Flavivirga spongiicola: one gene and its partner. The protein of the gene in region 2 interacts with the protein of the main gene of each other region in a pairwise test. Links are inferred from orthologs where the notes say so. Each region holds a gene or a part of one and is shown on either strand. Other genes may lie near its edges.

The links.
Region 1: the proteins of gyrB (region 2) and gyrA interact in binary tests that used the Escherichia coli proteins (3 or more experiments, as listed by UniProt). The link is inferred for Flavivirga spongiicola from one-to-one orthologs.

Annotation. Positions count from the first base shown.
Region 1 is NZ_JAUOEO010000002.1:171,332-174,785, reverse strand. What follows is about bases 293-3,406. They hold gyrA (DNA gyrase subunit A), read right to left. Parts: upstream 3,077-3,406; coding sequence 509-3,076; downstream 293-508. Other genes in these bases: Q4Q47_RS20770 (ATP-dependent Clp protease ATP-binding subunit), read left to right, coding at 3,339-3,406; Q4Q47_RS20780 (tetratricopeptide repeat protein), read right to left, coding at 293-491. In the rest of the region: more of Q4Q47_RS20780, read right to left, coding at 1-292; more of Q4Q47_RS20770, read left to right, coding at 3,407-3,454. UniProt on the Escherichia coli protein: A type II topoisomerase that negatively supercoils closed circular double-stranded (ds) DNA in an ATP-dependent manner to maintain chromosomes in an underwound state.
Region 2 is NZ_JAUOEO010000001.1:931,095-934,389, forward strand. Bases 282-3,236 are described here. They hold gyrB (DNA topoisomerase (ATP-hydrolyzing) subunit B), read right to left. Parts: upstream 2,757-3,236; coding sequence 807-2,756; downstream 282-806. Other genes in these bases: Q4Q47_RS03425 (3-keto-disaccharide hydrolase), read right to left, coding at 282-356. Also shown: more of Q4Q47_RS03425, read right to left, coding at 1-281. UniProt on the Escherichia coli protein: DNA gyrase negatively supercoils closed circular double-stranded DNA in an ATP-dependent manner to maintain chromosomes in an underwound state.

The DNA of each region.
Region 1 (3,454 bases), on a different replicon or contig from region 2:
TCATAAAGCCCTAAAGCTCTATCATATTCTTGAACATTAACTGCTGTTGCTGCTGCATAATAAAGAAATACTGTATCTCTTTCTGTGGCTCTATAAGATTTTTCAAAAAATACTGAAGCTTTTGAAAAATCTTTTTTCTCATAAGCGCCATTTCCTTTGACTAATAAACCATTAGCTATATCTTGCTTTAATTGATCAATTTCAGCGGTATATCCACTTTTAACTTTACTTAGGTTAACTAAAGCAGCATCTATATCGGCTATTGATCCTGCACCTCCTGCATACAACGCTTCTCCATTTAAAAAATAAAACTTTGATTTTGCCTTATCGTCCATATTAGACATTAATGCTTCTGCTTGTTTTAAAGCTGTTTTTGCCTCTGCATACTTTGTTCCTTTAATAGCTCTTTCTGCTGTTTTCAGCTCTTTTTTCTGCGCAAATGCAAATACGCTTACAGAAAAGGTCAAAGCTATAATTAACTGTTTTCTCATTTTATAAAATATTATTATTAATTTTCGGTATTATTATCGTCATCATTATTATCAAGAGTTGTGCCATCCTCCAAATTATCAGTGTTTTCAATAGTTTCAGAGTCTTCGACTTCTACTTCATCTTCATCATGCATTACTTTAGCAACTGCGGCTATAGAATCATTTCCTTTTAAATTGATTAGTTTAACGCCCTGAGTGGCTCTTCCCATAACTCGTAAATTTGCTATAACCATACGTATAGCAATACCAGATTTATTAATAATCATTAAATCATCATTATCTGTTACACTTTTTATAGCTACTAAATTCCCCGTTTTCTCTGTAATAGAAATGGTTTTAACGCCTTTCCCTCCTCTATTTGTAATTCTATATACTGGCTCTCCATCTTCTGGATCATCAATATAGGTACGTTTACCATAACCGTTCTCAGAAACTACTAGTACAGATTCTTCTTGTGGGTTTTCGATAGTTACCATTCCTATAACTTCATCTTTGTCATTAGCTAGTCTAATACCTCTAACTCCAGAAGCGCCTCGTCCCATAGGTCTTGTTTTCGCTTCTTCAAAACGAATTGCTTTTCCAGATTTTAATGCCAACATGACTTGGCTAGTACCAGTTGTTAATCTAGCTTCTAAAAGTACATCATCTTCTTTTATAGTAATAGCATTAATTCCATTAGTTCTAGGACGTGAATACTGCTCTAAAGAGGTTTTCTTAACTTGACCATTCTTAGTAGCCATAATCACATAATGACTATTAATATAATCTTCATCTTTTAAATCCTGAGTACAAATGAAGGCCATTACCTTATCATCTTGCTCAATATTTATCAAGTTTTGAATAGCGCGTCCTTTTGATGTTTTACTACCTTCAGGGATTTCATAAACACGCATCCAGAAACATTTTCCTTTTTGTGTAAAGAATAACATATACTGGTGATTAGTCCCTACAAATAAATGTTCTAAGAAATCTTCATTACGAGTCGTAGATGCTTTTTGACCTACGCCTCCTCTATTTTGAGTTTTATATTCTGTAAGTGATGTACGTTTAATATAACCCGCATGAGAAATGGTAATCACCACTTTTTCATCAGGAATCATATCTTCAATACTTAAATCACCACCAGCATATTCGATAATCGAACGACGCTCATCTCCATATTTATCTCTAACAACTTCCAGCTCTTCCTTAATAATATCCATTCGACGTTCTTTCTTGTCTAAAATATCTTTAAGGTCGGTAATCGTTTCCATGATGGCTTCATATTCCGAACGTAATTTATCTTGCTCTAAACCTGTCAACTGACGCAAACGCATCTCAACAATAGCTTTGGCTTGAATTTCTGAAAGTTCGAAACGTTTAATTAAGTTTTCACGTGCTTCATCAGCATTCGAAGATGCCCTGATAATTGCAATAACTTCATCAATATTATCCGAAGCAATAATTAATCCTTCTAAAATATGAGCACGTTCTTCCGCTTTTCGTAATTCATAAGTGGTTCGTCTTACAACAACTTCATGCCTATGCTCAACGAAATAATGAATCAATTCTTTTAAGTTTAACAACTGTGGACGTCCATTTACTAGAGCAATATTATTCACACTAAATGAAGACTGTAAAGCTGTATACTTAAAGAGTTTATTTAATACTATGTTTGGAATAGCATCACGTTTTAAAACGTACACAATACGCATGCCATTTCTATCAGATTCGTCACGAATAGTAGAAATACCTTCTAGTTTTTTATCGTTTACCAAGTCAGCAGTTTTCTTAATCATGTCTGCTTTATTCACTTGATAAGGAATTTCATCAACTATAATACACTCACGCCCATTAACCTCTTCTATATTGGTTTTAGCTCGCATCATAATTCTGCCGCGACCTGTATGAAATGCTTCTTTAACCCCATCGTAACCATAAATAGTTCCGCCTGTTGGAAAATCGGGAGCTTTAATATGCGTAATCAACTCATCGATTTCAATATCATTATTCTCTATATAAGCAATCGTACCGTTAACGACTTCGGTTAAGTTGTGCGGAGGCATGTTAGTAGCCATACCTACAGCAATCCCAGACGCTCCATTAACTAAAAGCCCTGGAATGCGTGTCGGCAACACAGTAGGTTCTTGTAAAGTATCGTCAAAATTTAATTTGTGATCAACTGTTTCTTTATCAATATCTGCCAACATGTCTTCAGATATTTTGCGCATACGTGCTTCCGTATAACGCATGGCCGCAGGACTATCTCCATCTATAGAACCAAAATTCCCTTGCCCGTCAACAAGCATATAACGTAAACTCCATTCTTGAGCCATACGAACCATAGCATCATAAACAGACGTATCACCATGTGGGTGGTATTTACCTAAAACTTCTCCAACTATTCTTGCGGATTTTTTATGTGCCGTATTAGCCCTAACACCCAGTTCATGCATCCCATAAAGCACACGTCTGTGAACTGGTTTTAAACCATCTCTTACATCTGGTAAAGCACGTGACACAATGACCGACATTGAATAATCAATGTAAGCCGATTTCATCTCATCTTCTATATTAATAGGAATCAATTTTTCTCCTTCTGTCATATAAAATTTAGTTTAGTTTTTATAAGTATTTCAAAACGTGCTAATATAAGAATTTCATCAGTCATAGTAAGACTATTAAGCATACTTTTTCATGTTTTTTTTATTAACAATTTAAGGTTGTTTTTTAGTTAATAAGTATGCTCATAAAAGTTTTGATATTATAAAGTTTTTTTCGTCAATTAGCAACTTACAGACAATTTAAGGTATAGTTTTTGCCTTTAGTAAAATGTTTTAGTATTTTTAATGCAGAAAGGACACGATTATGGATGATAATTTTTCCCCAAGAGTAAAAGACGTAATTGCATATAGCAAAGAAGAGGCACTTAGGTTAGGCCATGATTTTATTGGCACTGAACATTTAATGCTTGGGCTTTTGCG
Region 2 (3,295 bases):
AATTGATACCCATGAACCCTTCCATTGTTATAATCTTTAAAGCTATTAGATCTAAATTGCACACCCGTATTAATCGAAGGGTCAGCCAGAATTTCAAATTCCAAAATAAAATCACCGTAGCTTTTTTCGGTACATAAAAAACTGTTTGGGATATTAGTCTTCGTTATCCCCACAATTTCATTATTATCTATTATATATTTAGCGGTTCCATTTAACTGTTTCCATCCATCAAAATTCTGTCCATTAAAAAGTGTCACCCACTCACCTTCCTGTGCCTGTGAATAAGCTTTGACACCTATAAAGTTGACAAGAACAAGGCTCATTATAAAAAATAGTTTTGGCTTTAATTGTATCATAGTTTTATAAAAATAAATTATTTTAAATCACAGGATCGTGTGCGCACACGTAAAATTATGAATTTATATGAAATGCGCAAATTTATTAAGATAAAATAATAGCACAATCATTTTGTGTTTTTGCAATTAAGTATACTATTTGTTAAATGATTTTTAAGTTTGGAAACAATTAAAGGTATAGCAAAAACATGATGTATCAATAGGTACTGTTGATAGAATAATACACAAATAGATCTAGAATTTCTAAAAAACCAAAGTTACATATTGACAGAATAATTAAGAAAAATAGCAACGCTAACTATTTATAAACATATTGTCTTCAAAACATTAAAACAGTTGAATATGATACAAAGGATAAAAACAATCGTTTAAAAAAACGTTCTTAAAAACAAATACCCCTAATATAAAATATCAGGGGTATTAAAAAATTAAACTTATTTTGCTTTTTAATTAGGCATCAATATTAGCATAAATAGCATTCTTTTCAATAAAATCTCTACGAGGTGGCACTTCATCCCCCATTAGCATAGAGAAAATCCTATCGGCTTCTGTGCCATTATCTATTTGTACTAAACGCATCGTTCTAAACTCAGGATTCATAGTAGTATCCCAAAGCTGTTCTGCATTCATCTCTCCAAGACCTTTATAACGCTGTATTTTACTTCCGTCTCCAAACTCAGCTACAATTTCGTCACGCTCTTTATCACTCCATGCATATTGTTTTTTAGCACCTCTTTTAACTAAATACAAGGGAGGTGTTGCTATATATATATGCCCATTCTCTATTAATTCTTTCATATATCTAAAAAAGAATGTTAAAATTAAAGTTGCAATGTGACTACCATCAATATCGGCATCACACATAATAACTACTTTATGATAACGTAATTTAGAAAGGTTTAATTCTTTACTATCTTCTTCGGTACCTATGGTAACTCCCAGTGCTGTAAATATATTTTTAATCTCTTCATTTTCGAATACCTTATGTTGCATAGCTTTTTCAACATTCAATATTTTTCCACGAAGCGGAAGTATGGCTTGAAAAGCTCTATCACGACCTTGTTTGGCTGTTCCTCCCGCCGAATCTCCCTCAACAAGGAAAACTTCACATTTTGCAGGATCCTGTTCAGAACAATCAGATAATTTTCCAGGTAGCCCTCCAATAGACATAACAGTTTTACGCTGAACCATTTCACGTGCTTTCTGAGCAGCATGACGTGCCTGAGCTGCTAAAATCACCTTCTGAACAATGGTTTTTGCATCATCTGGGTGCTCTTCCAAATAATCCGTAAGCATTTCAGAAACCGCTTGACTTACAGAAGCCGACACTTCCCTATTTCCTAACTTTGTTTTTGTTTGTCCTTCAAATTGAGGTTCTTGAACCTTAACAGAAATAATTGCTGTTAACCCTTCACGGAAATCATCACCTGCAATATCGAATTTTAACTTATCCAACATTCCAGAACCATCCGCAAATTTTTTCAAAGTATGTGTTAATCCACGTCTAAATCCAGAAAGGTGTGTTCCTCCCTCATGGGTATTGATATTATTTACATAAGAGTGTAAATTTTCAGCATAAGATGTATTATAAATCATAGCAACCTCAACTGGCACACCATTCTTTTCACCTTCAAACGCAATAACATCTTTCATTAAAGGTTCTCGGGTGGCATCTAAATATTGGATAAATTCCTTTAACCCTTCTTCAGAATGAAACGTCTCTCCTTCAAATTCGCCATCTTCTTTTTTAGATCTTTTATCAACTAAATGAACTGTAATCCCTTTATTTAAATAAGCCAGTTCTCGCAAACGGCTTGCTAAAGTATCATAGCTATACTCTAAGGTTTGAGTAAAAATAGTAGAGTCTGGCTTAAAAGTAACCGTGGTTCCTCTTTTATCTGTATCACCAATAGATTTTACAGGGTACATGGCTTTTCCACGTTCATATTCCTGTTCGTAGATTTTACCTCCTCTATATACAGTTGCTTTTAGATGTTCTGATAGGGCATTCACACAACTTACACCCACACCGTGTAATCCACCAGATACTTTATAAGAATCTTTATCAAACTTACCACCAGCACCAATTTTAGTCATGACAACCTCAAGTGCTGAAACACCTTCTTTTTTATGTAAGTCCACAGGGATACCACGACCGTCATCTTCAGTAGTAATAGAATTATCTTCATTAATAATCACAGTAATATTATTACAGTGACCCGCTAATGCTTCATCAATAGAATTATCAACTACTTCATATACTAAATGGTGCAAACCTCTTGTTCCAACATCTCCAATATACATGGATGGACGCATACGCACATGCTCCATACCTTCTAAAGCCTGAATACTATCAGCTGAATAATTGTGCTTATTAAACTCTTCCTTTTCTTGACTCATATTATTATTTATCTATAAGTTAAAACTTGATTTTATTCCATAAAAAAATGACGCTAATGCATCATTCTTTGGATACTAACAAATATACGAAATCAACCTACCTTTAAAAAGCATTTTAGAGACTTTATACAATAATTATCAACAATTGTTAATTACTAAAAAACTCCTTAAATCGACTAAAAAGCACCTTAAAATGGATTTCAACTATTTTTTACATGATTGTTAAAATTAGAAAACATTAAAATCGTTTAGAGGATAAGTTTCAACTTTGCTCAAGGCAAGCTATATTAATTTCTAACAACTATTTATACTAAAAAATAAATCTTAGAAAAGAAATTCAAATAAATAAAAAACTTCTTTTCCCATTTATAACAACAAAATATTCTGTCAAGAATTAAACTTAAATGAATAATTATTGTAGAACTAATAAATTAATTTTAAGTTTTTTATTAATTTGACAATAAAAATATTAGATCATGAAAAATGATGTTTAGTAAATTTATTCTATATATATTTGACAACAGATAAAGTATTATGAC